DNA from 4 places in the Arthrobacter sp. S2(2024) genome. Region 4 is predicted to be linked to each of the others. Evidence: riboswitches for the same ligand, from Rfam matches in the RefSeq annotation. Region 4 holds a riboswitch; each other region holds the start of a gene.
The links. A riboswitch is a leader RNA that binds a small molecule or an ion and turns the genes downstream of it on or off. The one in region 4 is predicted to bind thiamine pyrophosphate.
Positions count from the first base shown of each region.

Region 1: linked by a shared signal. The riboswitch ahead of thiD (bifunctional hydroxymethylpyrimidine kinase/phosphomethylpyrimidine kinase) and the one ahead of thiC (phosphomethylpyrimidine synthase ThiC) in region 4 are both predicted to bind thiamine pyrophosphate.
Region 2: linked by a shared signal. The riboswitch ahead of VLA65_RS18145 (ECF transporter S component) and the one ahead of thiC (phosphomethylpyrimidine synthase ThiC) in region 4 are both predicted to bind thiamine pyrophosphate.
Region 3: linked by a shared signal. The riboswitch ahead of thiO (glycine oxidase ThiO) and the one ahead of thiC (phosphomethylpyrimidine synthase ThiC) in region 4 are both predicted to bind thiamine pyrophosphate.

Region 1 is NZ_JAYKZI010000023.1:19,525-23,918, reverse strand. Features, by position in the region: gene thiD (bifunctional hydroxymethylpyrimidine kinase/phosphomethylpyrimidine kinase) at 370-1,890, opposite strand; TPP riboswitch at 1,882-1,978, opposite strand; gene VLA65_RS21310 (Rne/Rng family ribonuclease) at 2,123-4,394, opposite strand, start outside.
Region 2 is NZ_JAYKZI010000012.1:55,452-59,845, reverse strand. Features, by position in the region: gene mnhG (monovalent cation/H(+) antiporter subunit G) at 1-270, shown strand, start outside; gene VLA65_RS18155 (DUF4235 domain-containing protein) at 267-527, opposite strand; gene VLA65_RS18150 (NUDIX hydrolase) at 579-1,307, opposite strand; TPP riboswitch at 1,524-1,660, shown strand; gene VLA65_RS18145 (ECF transporter S component) at 1,735-2,364, shown strand; gene VLA65_RS18140 (ABC transporter ATP-binding protein) at 2,364-3,992, shown strand; gene VLA65_RS18135 (energy-coupling factor transporter transmembrane component T family protein) at 3,989-4,394, shown strand, end outside.
Region 3 is NZ_JAYKZI010000002.1:362,033-366,426, forward strand. Features, by position in the region: gene VLA65_RS05300 (4a-hydroxytetrahydrobiopterin dehydratase) at 1-10, opposite strand, end outside; gene VLA65_RS05305 (thiazole synthase) at 73-879, opposite strand; gene thiS (sulfur carrier protein ThiS) at 883-1,119, opposite strand; gene thiO (glycine oxidase ThiO) at 1,116-2,423, opposite strand; TPP riboswitch at 2,415-2,534, opposite strand; gene thiE (thiamine phosphate synthase) at 2,561-3,250, shown strand; gene VLA65_RS05325 (RNB domain-containing ribonuclease) at 3,288-4,394, shown strand, end outside.
Region 4 is NZ_JAYKZI010000002.1:16,415-20,808, forward strand. Features, by position in the region: gene rpsP (30S ribosomal protein S16) at 1-204, opposite strand, end outside; gene VLA65_RS03750 (hypothetical protein) at 400-843, opposite strand; gene VLA65_RS03755 (VOC family protein) at 914-1,792, opposite strand; gene VLA65_RS03760 (amidohydrolase family protein) at 1,871-2,965, opposite strand; TPP riboswitch at 3,043-3,150, shown strand; gene thiC (phosphomethylpyrimidine synthase ThiC) at 3,146-4,394, shown strand, end outside.

The sequences.
Region 1 (4,394 bases), on a different contig from region 4:
CGATCCAAAAACGGGCCTGGTTCACGCTGTGCCTCAACGCCGTGGACTCCGGTACGGAATCCATGAGTCATCCCTCGAATAGTTCTAAATGAAAGGTCAGTTCCAAATGAACGGTTTCTAGGGGCATAACCCAAGTGTTGGCGTAAGCACCGAAGATCTAGATTACGCTAGTTTCGCCTTCGGCTGCAAATGAGGCCAGGTCCGGAGGCTGCCACGTGATGGCTGCCACAGACTGGCTATGCCGCCATCCGGTACCGTGCCCGTCCACCTTACCCTGCCGGCCGCGAAAAGCTCGGATCCTCACGCCGACACGCTGCAACGCCTGCGGGGGCAGGCCGCGTTCCGGTGCCTCCTCCCCGGAAGACCGGCTCAGCCGTGCAACCTTGGAGCATCGAAGAACGCCGTTTCATAGCGGCAGGATTGGGCAAACGCCTCCATCATCGCTGTGCACTCCGCGGGCGACGCAACCTGCGCGGCGGCATCCGTGATGCCGATCGCCTTGCGGGTGGCCTCCGCGAACGCCTCGTCCGCGTAGGTGCGCAGCCAATCCGCATAGGGGTGCTCGTCCGATGCTCCGGCCTCGACAAACCCATGGTGGAGCCGCTGTCCCACCTCGGCGTACAACCAGTAGCAAGGCAACACGGCAGCAACCAGCACCGCATAGCTTCCCGACGCCGATGCCGCCAGCAAGTGGTCCACGTAGGCCTTGGTGACCGGGCCCAGCTCTCCGCTCACCTGGCGTCCACTGAGCCAATTCCGGTGCAGCTCGGATTCGACTTCAAGGCACATCTGCGAGCCGCGGGCCCAGAACAGCTGTTCGGTTTCACTCGGAGCGAGGGCGCTTGCCCGTGCCAGGACCCTGGAATAGCCGTTGAGATAGATGGCATCCTGGGACAGGTAGTAGCTGAACTGCGCTTCACTGAGACCACCGGATTGCAAGTGCTGGATGAAGTCCAAGCCATAAATGGCTGCCAGTTCCGTTTGGGCGGCGTCCCACATCCGGACGGCGAAGTCCCCCGGTTGAAGGGCCTGCTGGAGCGCGTGGAAATGATGGATCGGCCCGTTGCCCTTCCCTACTTCCAGCACCTCGGACCGGGTCAGCGCCTCCTGGAGCCAGGGCTTGACGACACGCAAAGCAGACTCCCAATCGCCGAGCCGCGCCTTGGCCGTCGCCATCGCCGACGACAGGGAACATCCCGTCCCATGGCTATTGCGGGTCTCCACCCGTTGGCCGGCGAATTCCACCACGTCCTGGCTCAGGACTCCCCCGGTATTGACCAGGGCATCGGGGCAGCCGGCTCCCTGCAGATGGCCCCCCTTCACCAGGACGGTGTTTCCGCAGCTAGCGGCCAGGCGCTTGCCTTGCTCCAACGCCGATGCCCAATCAGTGGCAACAGGCTCGCCAAGCAGCATGGCCAATTCCGGAAGGTTGGGGGTCACCAGGTCTGCGAGGGGCAGCAGTTCCCGCAGTGCGGTTTCAGCGGACTCCGCGAGGAGCCTGTCGCCACTGGTCGCGATCATCACCGGATCCAGGACGACGACGGCGGGGCGCGCCTCGCCAAGCCAGCGGCGGACTTCGTGGATGACCGCCGCGTCCCCGAGCATGCCGATCTTGACGGCATCAACCGTGATGTCGTCGCTAATGGCGTCCAATTGCTGGCGCAGGAACTCCACGGGAGGCACATGGACGCCAGTGACGCCCTGTGTGTTTTGTACAGTGAGCGCCGTGATGACGGCCATGCCGTAGCCGCCGTTGGCTGCAATGCTCTTCAGGTCTGCCTGGATCCCGGCACCACCTGAGGGGTCCGAGCCGGCGATGCTGAGGACCCTGGGTATGGGGCGCTGGATGGCCTTGAGCGGGTAGACAGATGATTGCGCCGAAACAGTCATGCGAGACATCCCTTCGCCGGTGCTAACCGGACAGGTTCAACGGGTCTGGTCTCAGCCGGCTCGGTGCGCGGCACCCCGTGTCAGTCCCCTAGCTTAACCCTGATCACGCCTCGCCCGCTGAAATCGCCCTTTGCAACCGGACTGCCAGGGTCGGCGGATTGGCCCACAACGCCGAAACCCCGGCGGTTTCCACAGGAGCGGAAACGGCCGGGGCTTAGGCACGGTACTACGTTCAGAGTTCGGACTTCGGCACACCGACGCCGAGGATGATCGGTTCCGCTGCCGCCGTCGGCTTCGTCGGGGCGGCGTCTGCCGCCTTGGCCTCGTGCGCGGCCCCACCGGAAGCAGCCGCGGCAACCTCGTGGTGCTCCACGTTGGTGGCGTTGGCGGCACCCTGGGCCCGGCTGGCGCTACGGTTGCGTCGGCCTCGGCGTCCACGCGAACCCGAGTCCGGGGATTCACCGCTTGCAACGGCTGCGGGGGCCTCTGCGGGGGTTTCCTTGGCTGACGTTGACGTCGTGGCGGTGTCCGGAGCTTCTCCGAGGCCTGCGAATGCCTGTGCCAATAGGTCCAGGCTCATGGCAGGTGTGCCACTTGCAGCCTCCTCTTCGTGGTGGACGAAAGGCAACGCAACTTCCTCGCCGCCGAATCGCAGCACAGGCTTCGAACGTTCCTCGCCACTCGAAGCAGCGGCCGGAGCCTGGACCGGGGCCGCTGGGGCCTGGACCGGGGTTACTTCCGCTGCGTGCCCGTCGGCGAGCAATTCCGCCGCGTGGTGGAGCTCGTCGTCGTGCAGGTGGGCAGCGTGGGCTGCAGCCGCGATGGTGGCAAGGGCTGCGCGGGTGGCTGCCTGCCGGTTCGGGTCGGTGGATTCCACAGTGTGGACCGGCACCGAAGGGGTGACGGGCAGTTCAGTGGTCCCCGGCCCCGTGCCGCGGCCGCGGCGACGCTTGCGCTGCTCGGGGCGGACGGCTGGCTGTGACTCCGTGCGCGGGTGGTGGTGTTCAGCTGCCACGACGTTGGCCCGACGGTGCTCCACGGGCTCGTCGTGCGTGACGATTCCGCGCCCTGCGCACGTCTCGCACTGCTCGCCGAAGACCTCCAGCAGGCCGGTGCCCATGCGCTTGCGGGTCATCTGGACCAATCCAAGCGAGGTCACCTCGGCGACCTGGTGCTTGGTACGGTCCCGGCCGAGGCACTCGACCAGGCGGCGCAACACGAGATCGCGGTTGGATTCCAGGACCATGTCGATGAAGTCGATGACGATGATTCCACCGATGTCGCGCAAGCGGAGCTGGCGGACCACTTCCTCGGCAGCCTCAAGGTTGTTCTTGGTGACGGTCTCCTCGAGGTTGCCGCCGCTGCCGGTGAACTTCCCGGTGTTGACGTCGACAACCGTCATGGCCTCCGTGCGGTCGATCACGAGCGAACCACCGGAGGGCAGGAAGACCTTGCGTTCCAAGGCCTTGTGGATCTGTTCGTCCACACGCCATGCCGAGAAAATGTCCTGGTCCGAGGTCCACTTCTCGAGGCGTCCCACCAGGTCCGGCGCCACGTACGTGACGTAGGCCTCGATGGTGTCCCAGGCTTCATCGCCGGAAACGATGAGCTTGGAGAAGTCCTCGTTGAAGACGTCACGGACAACCTTGATGGTGAGGTCCGGTTCGCCGTACAGCAGTTCCGGAGCCAGGATCTTGGTGGACGTGGACTGGCTTTCGATGCCTTCCCACTGGGCCCGCAAGCGGTTGATATCGTGCGTCAGCTCTTCCTCGGAAGCACCCTCGGCGGCGGTGCGGACAATAACGCCCGCGTTCTCCGGGAGGCGGTCCTTGAGGATTTTCTTCAGGCGGTTGCGCTCGACGTCGGGCAGCTTGCGGGAAATTCCCGTCATTGACCCGCCCGGTACGTACACAAGGTAGCGGCCGGGAAGTGAAATCTGGCTCGTCAGGCGTGCGCCCTTGTGGCCCACCGGATCCTTGGTGACCTGGACCAGCACGGAGTCGCCTGACTTCAGGGCGTTCTCGATGCGGCGCGGTTTGCCTTCCAGGGTGACGGCATCCCAGTTGACTTCACCGGCGTACAGTACGGCGTTGCGGCCGCGTCCGATGTCTACGAACGCGGCTTCCATCGACGGCAGCACGTTCTGGACCTTGCCCAGGTAGACGTTGCCGATGAGGGAATCCTGCTGTGTCTTGGACACGAAGTGCTCCGCGAGCACGCCGTCTTCGAGGACACCGATCTGGATCCTGTCGTCGCGCTGGCGAACGATCATCTGGCGGTCGACGGACTCACGGCGGGCCAGGAATTCGGCCTCGGTGATGACCTGGCGGCGGCGGCCGGTCTCGCGGGATTCGCGGCGGCGCTGCTTCTTTGCTTCAAGGCGGGTGGAGCCCTTGACGCTCGTGACTCGGTCGGAGCCGCTGGTGGACTCAACGTGCGCGCGGGGAGCGCGGACGCGGGTCACAGTGTTGGGGGGATCGTCGTCTCCGCCGCCCGTCAGTTCC
Region 2 (4,394 bases), on a different contig from region 4:
CGCGAATGGTGGGTGTGGCCGATCCTGGCCGTCGCTTGGATCTTCCAATTGCTGACGGTGCCGGTGTCCGCACACATGGTGGGCCGCGCAGGCTACCGGACCAAGCACCTGCACCCCGAGTTGCTGAGCATCGACGAACTCGAGGCCGTGGTGCTGCGGGCCGCCGGCCAACGGGCAGCGGAGAAAGCCCAAGCCGACCCGACAACTCCCCACACCGGGAACGGCGGGAGCCCAGGCCCTCACGGCGCCAACGGCCGGCCGTCAGCCTAGACGATGTCCTGTGTCTTCGAGAAACGCGAGATGGCGCGCTGGGTACTGCGGCTTGCGAAAACCTGGATGACGGCGCTGACAGTCGCCGAAATCAGGGCGAAGGTCAGTGCAGAGCGCAGGCTTGCCTCCATGTCATCGTGACCCTTGGGAGGTTTCTTGCCGGTGGACTTTTCCCACAGCGCATTGACGAGCTTGGTGCCGACAAAGCCAGCGCCGATGCTCACGCCGGTGCCGAGCAGTTTGATGAGGAGGTTCATTCCGGGACTCCTTGCGGGTGGAAACAGGACCGTCCCCAGCCTAACCCCACTTCAGGGCAGTTCCGGAGCAACGGATGGAGCTTGGCGCCTCTGCCGGAAGAACTCCTCCAAGGCCCCGGGCTTTGGACGGACAGGCACGATGTCACGGTCCTCGCCCAGTATCGCTTCCACTGTGCCGAGGGCGAGGAGCTCATCCAGCAGCGCCAGCGTGGGCGGCATGAGCTTGAGTGTTCCGGCGACTTCGGCGTCCAGGATTCCGCGGACGGGCATCCACAAGGACGACGACGCTTCCGTGGTCTGGTGCCTTGGCTCGGCACCGGAAACCGGGCAGGCAAGGTAGAAGTACGTGTCGAAGCGCTTGGGCTGGTCCTGCGGAGTGACCCAGTTGGCCCACGGGCGGAGGGTGGCGGCGTCAAGCTTCAGCCCGGCCTCTTCGAACACCTCACGCTGCGCGGCCGCCAGCACCCGGCCGGCGTTGAACCTGGCGGAGGCAGGCTCGACGGCGATGCTGCTCCGGTGCCATGCAGCGGCGTGCTGCTCGACGACGTCGTCCGCGAAGTCCCAGCCGGAGCTGTCCACCTGGTCCACCCGGCCCCCGGGGAAGACCACCATGCCCGCGGCGAAATCCATCGTGGAAACCCGGTGCTGGACGAACACCTCCAAAGCCTGCGCCGCACCTTCAGAGCCCCCGGGAACCGCGGCATCCCGGACCAGGATCACGCTTGCGGCGAGCCTCGGTTCCGCCACCGTGGTGCTGTTCGCTTCGCCATTGCCTGCCAAGACCGCTCCTTTGCCCGCTCTGCCGCGTCACATTCTGCTGGATCATTGTCCCAGTTTCTGCGGCCGCCCGCGCCATTCCGGGCCGGCCTGCGCTCACCCGGCGAGTGATCCAGCAGAATCCGTCGTCCCCGCGTGTTTGTGACCGTTCCGCGGACGCCAACACAGCGCCCGCAACCCCGCCAAGGTGTAAACTGAACCACGCCCAAAAGGGTGGATTGATAACGACAGGGGAGCGCCGCCGTCGGGCACGCAGCAATGCGGCACGGAGGACGGGCGCTGAGAGTGCGGACAGCCGCAGACCCTCGAACCTGATCCGGCTAGTACCGGCGCAAGGGAGTCGAGTTCTCATAGTGTCCGGACCGGCGCGGCGGAAGCCGCTCGCAGGCAACCGCGAACACTTTCCCCTCCTGTTCCTCAGGAGGACAAAATGACTGGTATTTCTGCAAGGCCGGGCCTCACCAAGCCTGGTTACAACTGGCGCGTCGTGGACATCGTCGTGGCGGCACTCATCTCGATCGCCGGTGGCGTGATCTTCTGGGCATGGGACCAGATGGCTTTGGTTGCCACGCCTATGTCCGCCGGCTACCCGCCCCTGAGCGGCCTGATCGCCGGCGGCTGGATGATTCCGGCCGTGCTGGGCATGCTCATCGTCCGCAAGCCCGGTGCGGCAATTTTCTGCGAAACAGTGGCCGCCACGAGCGAGCTCATCATGGGTTCCCAGTACGGCACCACGGTGCTGATCTCGGGCCTGCTCCAGGGCTTGGGGGCGGAACTCATTTTCCTGGCCTTCATGTACAAGAAGTTCAACCTGCCGGTGTCCCTGCTGGCCGGTGCCGGTGCGGGCCTGTTCTGCGGCCTGAACGACTCCTTCCTGCCGTGGGGCTGGAACATCGCCTACGAACCGGTCGACAAGCTCGCGTACATCGTGTTCTGCACGATCTCCGGGGCCGTCATTGCCGGTGCCCTGTCCTGGATCGCTACCCGCGGCCTGGCCAGGACCGGTGTCCTGAGCGCGTTCGCGTCACGCAAGGCCGCCTCGGAGCCCGTCTTTTCCTGATGCCCAGTCCTGATTCCGGCACCTCTGCCGTGGTGCGACCCGCCGCCATTTCCGCGCAGGGCTGGGGCTGGCGGCACGCCGGCCGCACCACGCAGGCCATCCACGCCCTGGACCTGGACATCCGTCCGGGCGAGCGCGTCCTGCTGCTTGGCCCCTCGGGCGCAGGCAAGTCGACGTTCCTCCATGCCCTGGCGGGCGTGCTGGGCGAGGAAGGCGACGACGCCGACGAGACCGGCTCGTTGCTGGTGGACGGCGTTTCCCCGAAGGCCCAGCGGGGCCGTGCCGGACTCATGCAACAGGACCCCGAAACCCAGGTGGTGCTTTCCCGCCTGGGCGACGACGTTGCATTCGGCGCCGAGAACCTTTGCGTGCCGCGGGACGAGATTTGGAAGCGGGTCCATGAAGCGCTCGACGACGTCGGGCTGCTGCGGAGTGCCGGTGGCAGTGCCAGCGGCAACTTTTCGCTCGACCACCCGACGTCGGCCCTCTCGGGCGGGCAGAAACAGCGCCTTGCGCTCGCCGGCATACTGGCAATGCGGCCCGGCTTGATCCTCCTGGACGAGCCGACCGCCAACCTTGACCCGGCCGGCGTCTTGGAAGTGCGCGATGCCGTGGGCCGCTGCCTGGACAAGACCGGCGCCACCTTGGTGGTGGTGGAACACCGGGTATCGGTCTGGAAAGACCTCGTGGACCGGATTGTGGTGCTTCAGCCGGGCAGTTCCTCCTCGGGAGGTTCGACGCCGGCGGTGCTTCTGGACGGTGACCCGAACACGGTTCTGGCGCAAGCAAGGGACATGCTCACTGCTGCGGGCGTCTGGGTGCCTGGTTACGTGCCGGCCACCCGCCCACGTTCGGGAACAGGCGCCGGACCGGCGGCCGACTCCGGAGCGGGGAGCTCCCGGAAGGGGGGCGAGTTGCTGCTCGCCACCCAGGAGCTTGCGGTGTCCCGCGAACGGACACGGCGCCGGGGGTTCAAAACGATCGCCCCGCGTCCTGTGCAGTCCGGACTCGACGCCGAAGTGTTTGCCGGACGGGCACTGACAATCACCGGTCCCAATGGCGCCGGAAAATCGACCTTCGCTTTGACCCTCGCGGGGCTGTTGGCGCCGATATCCGGGGCGGTGACTGCCGCCGTCGGGCTCAGCGACGGCGCGGGCCCCGACCCGTTCAAGTGGAAGGCCCAGCAGCTGATCTCCCGCATCGGGACTGTGTTCCAAGAGCCCGAGCACCAGTTCGTCACCGGCCGCGTCCTCGATGAGCTCATGTTCGGCCCCAAGCATCTTGGCCATGGCGAGGAACGGGTGGACGAGTTGCTGGAACGGCTGCGCTTGGGGCATCTCGTGGACGCCAATCCGTACACGCTCTCCGGGGGCGAAAAACGGCGGCTATCCGTGGCGACGGTGCTCGCCGCGCACCCCCGCGTCCTGGTGCTGGACGAACCCACTTTCGGCCAGGACGCGAACACGTGGGCTGAGCTTGCGTCGTTCCTGTCCGAACTGCTCGACGCCGGCACCTCCGTGGTTTCCGTGACCCACGACCAGGAATTCAGCTCCGTCCTGGGCGGCGCCGAGATGCGGCTCGAGCCTGCATTCCAAGGCGGCGCCCGGCAGGAAGCAGGTGCGGCATGAGGGACGCCCTGACCCTGCGCGGCAACAACGCCCTCCTGACACGCGCCAATCCGCTGGCCAAGTTCGTGTCGGTCTTCCTGATCACCCTGGTGTTGGCGTTGTCCATCGACTTGGTGTCAGCCTCGACCGCGCTCCTCGGCGAATTGGCGTTGTTCCCCCTCGCGGGGCTCACCGTGCGCTTGCTCTGGCAGCGCGGCTGGCCCTTGATTATCGCGGCCGCGCTCGGAGGTTGGAGCACCGCGATCCTGTCGGCGGACAGCGGAAGGATACTGCTCGACGTCGGGATCTGGTCCATTAGCGAAGGCTCGCTTCAGCTTGGACTCGGCTTCATGCTGCGGGGTCTTGCCATAGCGCTGCCTGCCATTCTCCTGATGAGTTGCACCGATCCCACCGATCTCGCCG
Region 3 (4,394 bases), 350 kb from region 4:
TGCCGGCCATTCGGGGCTCCTTCACAGACGCGGAATCTTCGCAGGAATCCCCGGAGCGGCCAGCGTCGGCCGCTAGAGGAACTCGGCCCGGCCTTCCATGGCCGAGGAGGCCAGGGCGTGTTCCCTGCGCGGGATGCGGCCCGCCTGCTTCGCCAGCCTACCGGCGATGACCGCGTGTTTGAAGGCCTCGCCCATCTGCACCGGATTCTGCGCGCGGGTCACCGCGGTGGCCAGCAGCACGGCGTCGCAGCCGAGCTCCATGGCCAGTGCGGCGTCGGACGCGGTGCCGATGCCGGCGTCGAGCACTACCGGCACCGAAGCGCGGGACACAATCAGCTCGATGTTGTGGGGATTCAGGATGCCCAGGCCGGTGCCGATAGGCGCGCCCAACGGCATCACCGCAGTTGCCCCGAGGTTCTCCAGGCGAAGCGCAAGTACGGGGTCGTCGTTGGTGTAGGCGAAGACCTTGAAGCCGCGGTCCACCAGCTTCTCCGTCGCATCCACCAACTCCACGGCGTCAGGCAGCAGCGTCTGTTCGTCGGCGATGACCTCGAGCTTCACCCAATCCGTTTCCAATGCCTCCCGGGCTAGCTCGGCTGTCATGACGGCATCCTTGGCGGTAAAACAGCCGGCGGTGTTGGGCAGGACACGGATGCCGTGGTCTACGAGCAATTGGAACAGCGAACCGGTTTCCGTCGGTGAGTAGCGCCGCATGGCGACGGTAGTGAGTTCGGTGCCGGAAGCCAGCAAGGCTGCCCCGAGGCCGTCGAGGCTCGGAGCTCCGCCGGTTCCCATGATAAGGCGCGAGCCGAACTCAACACCGTCGATCACCAGGGCATCGGTTCGGGTGCCTGCTTCGTGAGTGCTTGCTGTGGTCATGGTTCAGCCTCCCTGTACTGCGGTAACGATTTCGAGTTCATCGCCCTCTGCGAGCGCGGTAGCAGCCCACTGGCTGCGCGGCACCACTTCGGAATTGCGTGCGACGGCGACGCCGATCTTGCGTCCGTCGGCCGCTTGGCCGCTGGAATCCACAACGCGTCCGGTGATGTGGCTGACGAGGGTGGTGACGGAAGCGTCGTCGCTCAGCGTGTGGTCTGCGCCGTTCAATTTGATGTTCATGCGTGGTCCTTCAGAAGGGGATTTAAGGTATCGGCGGATGGGCCGTCTGCGGAAGCCCTTGCTGCTGAGTGCGGGCGGGAGAAGCGGTCCGGGCGGAATTTGTTCCACCGGGGATCGGCGGTGCCATCCATGAGTCCAACGCAGATTTTCGCCGCTGCCGGAGTGAGGAGCACGCCATGGCGGAAGAAGCCGCTGGCCACGATGAGGCCGGGCACGGTTCCTTCCCGACCTTCGACGCGGCCCAGCAGCGGTGCGTTGTCCGGGGTGCCCGGACGGGCCCGGGCAGTTGCTTCGAGGAGTTCCAGCTCGGCAACGGCCGGAACCAATACCTGGGCGTCGCGGAGCAATTGGTAGACGCCGCCGGCTGACACCGGGTTGGCCGATCCCCCGGACGACGACAATCCGTCCTCACGTTGCGTCGCGCCGATCACGACGGTCCCGTCATCGCGGGGAACGATGTAGACGGGCACTCCGCGCACCATTCCCCGGACCGTGGCGGTGACCAGCGGTTGCAGGTGGTCCGGGACGCGCAGCCGCAGTATGTCGCCGTAGACGGGACGCAACGGGAGCGACAATCCATCCGGCAGTCCTTTCACGCGGGCGGCATCGAGTCCGTTGGCTACCACCGTTTCCGTGGCAAGCACATTGATGCCTGAGCCGAGCACGGCCCCGACGGCGCGCCCGTCCTCCTCCCACAGGAGGCCCGCCGCAGTGTCCCGGACCGCGAAACCGCCTTCGGCCCCCGGAATCCAACTGGAGCTACCGGGCTCGTGGTCTGCCAAAGCGCCTAGAATCGCGGCCGAAAGCCGGCGAGGATCCACTTGGTGGTCGCCCGGGATGTCGAAGGCACAGGAAATCTGCGGGCTCAAGAGCGGCTCACGCTCCCGTGCTTCGCGCAACGGCACGGATTCCACCACCAGGCCATGGGCCAGCTGGACGTCCCGAAGATCGGCGAGCGCCCGGCGGTCCGCTGCGTCCGCACCCACGGCGAGGGTCGGCGTCGTCCGGTAACCCGTGCTGCGTCCGGTTCGTGAGCCGGTCACATTGTGTTCGAAGTCCGGCCACAACGCCGACGATTCGAGCATGAGCTCCAGGAGGTCCTCTTCCTGGTAGTGCAGTTCACTGACTGGTGCCAACATCCCCGCCGCCGCGAAAGTAGCGCCGCTGGCCGGCGCGGGATCGATCAGGGCAACCGAGCGGCCCGACCTTCGGGCTTCCCACGCGATGCCCAGGCCAATGACGCCGCCCCCGATCACCGCCACGTCTGCACGCAGGGGCCCGTGCTGGGTGTTTACTTCGTCCATGGAGTCCTTCCCTACGCCGGTACTAGCCGGATCAGGTCAAGCGGTCGGCGCTGAAGCCCTCTCAGCCGCGCGGCGATTGTGACTGCCGCCGCGGCTCCCGCGGTACCAGCCCAGTTTAGAGGAACTACTCTGTTTCCATGACCCCGCACGATGTCCACACCACCGCCCGCCTGTACCTCTGCACCGACGCCCGCAAGCAACAGGGTGATTTTGAGCAGTTTGTCGATGCCGCATTCGAAGGCGGCGTGGACATCATCCAGCTGCGCGACAAGACCATTGAAGCGGCCGAGGAACTGGAACTCCTGGAGATCCTGCAATCCGTGGCGCAGCGTCACGGGCGCCTCTGGGCAGTCAACGACCGCGCGGACGTAGCGTCCCTCGCCGGCGCACCGGTGTTCCATATCGGCCAAAAGGACATTTCGCTGCGCTCGGCCCGGAAGCTGCTCCACGACCCCACCATCATCGGCCTCTCCACGCACACGCCGGAGCAGATTGACGCAGCCATCGCCGCGTCGCCTGGCCGCAGCGGCTTGGACTACTTCTGCGTCGGGCCTGTGTGGGCCACGCCCACCAAGCCTGGACGCTCCGCCGTCGGGCTCGATCTGGTGAAGTACGCTGCCAATGCGGTGAAGCAGGCAGACGAAGAGACCGTCGGCGGCGTAGTGCTTCCTTGGTTTGCGATCGGCGGCATCGATCTCAGCAACGTGGAAGACGTAGTGAGGGCCGGCGCCAGCCGCATTGTTGTGGTCCGCGCCATCACCGAGGCCGGGGATCCGACGGCGGCAGCCCAGGCACTCCTGGCCGCACTGGACGCAGCGGCGGCCTAGCGAGACGCCGGGAGATTTTGGAGTTACCCTGACTTTCGTGTCACATCAGCGCATAGCCCCGAACGTCTCTGAAACGTCGAACCAGCTCGCGGAAGCACTGGCGGCGCTTCGGACCGAACTCGAGCTGCCCGCGGGTTATCCCGCTGAAGCACTGCGCGACGCGGAGGCCGCGGTTTCAAGACACAGGCTGCCGGCGCAGGACCTCACGGACGTTCCGTTCATCACGATCGACCCGGCCTCTTCCACGGATCTCGACCAGGCCCTCTTCATTGAGCGGTCCGGGAATGGTTACAGGGTTCTCTACGCCATCTCCGATGTGCCCTCCTTTGTGCCACCGGGAGGAGCGCTCGACGCCGAGACCCGCCACCGGGGACAGACGTACTATGCGCCGGACGGCCGCATACCGCTGCACCCCGAGATCATCAGCGAGCACGCCGGAAGCCTGCTGGCGGGCCAGGACTGCGGAGCGTTCGTGTGGGACTTCGAACTCGATGCCGAAGCAGAGTTCCGCACCGTCTCAGTTCGCCGGGCAAGCGTACGCAGCCGCGCCAAGCTCAACTACAAGGGCGTCCAGTCCGCGATCGATTCCGGGACAGCTGATCCCGTCCTGCAGTTGCTCAAGGAGGTCGGGCTCAAACGGGTGGAACTCGAACGCCGCCGCGGCGGAGCGAGCCTGAACATGCCTGAACAAGAAATCGTCCAACTGCCCGACGGCGGGGGGTACAGGATCGTCGCAGCTCCCTCGCTGCCCGTCGAGGACTGGAACGCCCAGATTTCGCTCATGACCGGGATGGCGGCGGCCCAGCTGATGCTAGACGGCAAGGTTGGAATCCTGCGCACCATGCCCGCTCCCGATGAGCGCTCGCTGCTCCATTTCAAACGGCAGGCCGGGGCGCTCGGCAAGCCTTGGACCGAGGGGACCAGCTACGGCGAGTACCTGCGGACCCTCGACGGCAAAGACCCCCGGCAATTGGCCATTCTCCATTCCGCGGGGCTGCTTTTCCGGGGCGCCGGCTACACGCCTTTCGACGGCGAAGTACCGGGCAGCGTCATGCAGTCAGCCATCGGCGCACCATATGCCCACACCACTGCGCCTTTGCGCCGGCTGGTCGATCGTTTTGTCCTGGTCATCTGCGAAGCACTG
Region 4 (4,394 bases):
CTCGGTCGGCTGGGCGCCGACGGACAGCCAGTACTGTGCACGCTCGGAGACAACCTCGATGTACGAGGGCTCTTCGGTGGGGTGGTACTTGCCGATTTCTTCAATCGCACGGCCATCGCGCTTGGCGCGGGAGTCCATGACGACGATGCGGTAGTACGGTGCGCGCATCTTACCGAAGCGCTTAAGGCGAATCTTTACGGCCACTTTTGTGGTCACTCCTGTTTCTGAAACGGGGTTGAGCCCGTCGTTCTGCACCCGTGGGGCGGGCCATACTTGAGGGTTCCAAGGACAAGATGCACACACGGAGAGAGGGGCCGCGCGGATCGAGTACCTGTCCATTGTGCCAGATGGCGGACAGTATTTCGAACACGCGGTCCGTGCGGCGGCTTTTCTGCGGGATTACTGCTCAGCGGACCAGACGTAGAGACCGCCCCGTTCGGCCTTTTCGACGTCGCTCGCGAGGGCCGCCAACTGCTGGACGTACAGGCGGGCCTGTTGGGCATCAAAGGGCATGTCCTCTTGGGCCGCCCAGCGTTCGGCGACGTCATCGAGGACGTTTCCTTCGCCTTCGGTCTCGTAGCTGAGGAGCTCAGAAAGGGCACGCACCATCGCTTCGGGGACGCCGAGCAGGGCGTCGCTGGTGACGTCCACCAAAGCAAGCTCATAGTCGGCCCCGCCTGCGTGCACGGCCGTGCCCGCGAGGTCTCCGAGCTGTTCTACTTCGAAATCGCTGATTCCCGGGATCCGCACCGCGGCGCCGGATACGTCACTGCCCTTCTCCAGGGCGGCGGCCCTCTTGAGTGCTTCATCGTGGGTGGCAACAAAGATTTCAGCAAAGCCCATGGAAAGTACTCTCATTCAGTCGTGCCAACGGAGCTGCGGCGCAGCGGCCGAGATGCGCCACGCCGTCGGATCAAGCGTAGCGGACCGCGACCCGCAGGCGGTTGCGCCACGGGTCCTCGAAGCGGAGCTCCTGGCCTGTGTGGTGCGAGGCGATGCCCGCTACCTTGAGGCGATCGGCGAGCGCGCCGACGTCGTCTCCTGACGGCACTTCGATGACCACTTCGCCCAGGCCGAGGGTGTCCTTGCGCGGACCTGCACCGCGGCTGTTCCACACGTTCATGGCCATGTGGTGGTGGTAGCCGCCCGCGGAGACAAACAGGGCCTGCCCGTGCCAGCCGGCGGTCTGCTCGAAGCCGAGGGTGTCGACGTAGAAATCATGGGCGGTCTTCACGTCGCCCACCTGGAGGTGGACGTGCCCGACGCCGGCGCCCGCCCCATGCTGGCCCGTCACGGCCGCTTCACTCAGGTACTGCTGGAGGTAGCGCTGCGGCGGGAGCGGCAAGCTGTCCATCACGACCGAGCTGCCGTTCCACTCCCAGCCTTCACGGGGCTTGTCGTAGTAGAGTTCGATGCCGTTGCCCTCCGGGTCGGTGAAGTAGAAGGCTTCGCTGACCAAGTGGTCGGCACTGCCGACGAAGGCGTGGGGTTCGTACTGCGCGGCGGAGGCAACAGTTGCGGCGAGCGAGGGCTGATCCTCGAAAAGCAGCGCCGTGTGGAAGAGTCCGGCCTCTCCGCGGCCCGGGATCTGGAGACCAGCGGCCGGCGCGAGGTGCACCAACGGCTTGCCTAGCCGGCCGAAGTAGAGCCCGCCGTCCTGTTCGGCGACAACGTCCAGCCCCAGCGCCCGCTGGTAGTAGTCGCCCATGAGCTTCATGTCCCCCACTTTGAGCATGACAGTGCCCATGGTGAGTTCGGCAGGAAGGAGATCCTGGCTGGATGTGATGGTCATGTGAAACTCCCGGCTTTTTGTGGCGCCGCCCTTCGGCAACCTCTACGTATCTAAATTACTTGAAGCTTCAATTTATTCCTAATGCCCGGCGCTTCCTGAAATGTGTCCCCTCAGAACGGTGCATCGTGGCTGCAGCACGATCTCAAGGGACGCTCGGGGATCCTTTGCGTAGAGCACGACGTCTGCGCTGGCGCCTTCGCTGATGCCGTCGGCACCCAACCACTCACGGGCGGACCAGCAGGCAGCATCGAGGGCTGCGGCCGCCGGAAGACCCGCCCGCTGGAGTTCCAGGATCTCCTCGCCGATCCGGCCGTGTTTGATGACGCTTCCGGCGTCGGTTCCGGCGTACACCCGCACTCCGGCGTCGAACGCCTCAAGGACCCGCTCATGCCGGCCCTCCCACAACGCGATCATGTGGGCGGCGTAGCGCGGAAATTTGGTTTCAGCCTGCTTCGCGATGTCCGGAAACGTCGCAATGTTGATGAGCGTGGGGACAATCGGCACATCCTGGTCCAGCAGCCGGGGAATGTGGTGGGGCAACAATCCGGTGGCGTGCTCGATGCAGTCGATCCCGGCGTCGAGCATGTCATCGATTGTCCCTTCGGCGAAGCAATGGGCGGTCACCCGCGCCCCCTCGTCGTGTGCGGCCGCGACGGCGTCCTTGACGACGGCGGCCGGAAAGGACGGGCCGAGATCCCCGGCGGAGCGGTCGATCCAGTCCCCCACGATCTTGACCCAGCCGTCTCCGGACCGCGCCTGCTTGCGGACTGCCTCCATCAGATCCTCCGGCTCCACCTCTTCGGCCAGCCCGGGGATGTACCGCCGTTGCCTCGCGATGTGCCTGCCCGCGCGGATGATCCTCGGCATGTCCGCCCGGCGTTGCAGCCAGCGCGTGTCGCTTGCGGATCCGGCATCGCGGATCAAGAGGGTCCCGGCATTCCGGTCCGCAGTCGCCTGCAGGCGGGCAGTCTCCTCGTCGACAGCTCCGCCCTTGCCCAAGCCAACGTGGCAATGCGCGTCGACCAGGCCGGGAAGCACCCAACCGTCCAGGACGACGTCGGGCTTCGCAAGTGGCCGGACGAAGGTCAGCCGTCCGTCGACCGACCAGAGGCCGCGCCGTTCCTCCTCCGGCCCGGTGAGGACGGCGCCGCTGAATTCGATGATTTCCGCCATGATTCCACCCTAGTTCCCGGGAGCTTCGCCGGCGCGGTCACATCTGTCACAAGCGCTGGCAGCTGTGGTAGCTTCGTCTACGACCACACGGGGGCCCTTGCAAGGGCTGAGATCGGGCTGATGCAGCCTGCGACCGTTGAACCTGTCCGGGTAATGCCGGCGAAGGAAGTGAGTAATCCTTTGAGCACCAAAGAAACACAGCTGAGCCCTACCCAAAAGGGATCGGACCACGATGTGACCCAATCCCTCAAGTCGCATTCCCTCGCGTTCCTGGAGGATGCCGACACGGGAATCCGGGTTCCAGTGACGGAAATCGCCCTCGAACCGTCCCCCAACGGCGAGGCCAACGCCCCGTTCCAGGTGTACCGGACCGCCGGACCCGGGAGTGATCCCGTAGTGGGCCTCGAACCATTCCGCAGCGAGTGGATCGAAGCCCGCGGCGACACTGAGGCCTACAGCGGCCGCGAACGGAACCTGCTCGACGACGGCAAGTCTGCCGTCCGCCGCGGCGCCGCCTCCGCGGAGTGGAAGGGGGCTCAGCCGGTGCCCCGCCGCGCCGTCGACGGCAAGACCGTGACACAGATGCATTACGCGAAACAGGGCATCGTCACGCCCGAAATGCAGTTCGTGGCACTTCGCGAAAACTGCGATGTGGAACTCGTCCGCAGCGAGGTCGCTGCCGGCCGGGCCATCATCCCCAACAACATCAACCACCCCGAATCCGAACCGATGATCATCGGCAAGGCGTTCCTGGTGAAGATCAACGCCAATATCGGCAACTCGGCCGTCACCAGCTCCATCGCCGAAGAAGTGGACAAGTTGCAGTGGGCAACGCAATGGGGCGCCGACACCGTCATGGACCTGTCCACGGGCGATGACATCCACACCACCCGCGAATGGATCATTCGTAACTCCCCCGTACCGATCGGCACGGTACCCATCTACCAGGCCCTCGAGAAGGTCAACGGCGAAGCCAACAAGCTCACGTGGGAAATCTTCCGCGACACCGTCATTGAGCAGTGCGAGCAGGGCGTGGACTACATGACCATCCACGCCGGCGTGTTGCTGCGGTACGTGCCGCTCACCGCGAACCGCGTGACGGGCATCGTTTCCCGTGGCGGCTCCATCATGGCGGGCTGGTGCCTGGCCCACCACGAGGAAAACTTCCTCTACACCCACTTCGACGAGCTCTGCGAAATCTTCGCCAAGTACGACGTCGCGTTCTCGCTGGGTGATGGACTGCGCCCGGGCGCGACGGCGGACGCGAACGACGCCGCGCAGTTCGCCGAGCTGGACACCTTGGCCGAGCTCACGAAGCGCGCGTGGCAGTACGACGTGCAGGTCATGGTCGAAGGCCCCGGACACATCCCGTTCCACTTGGTGCGGGAGAACGTGGAGCGCCAGCAGGAGCTGTGTGACGGCGCGCCGT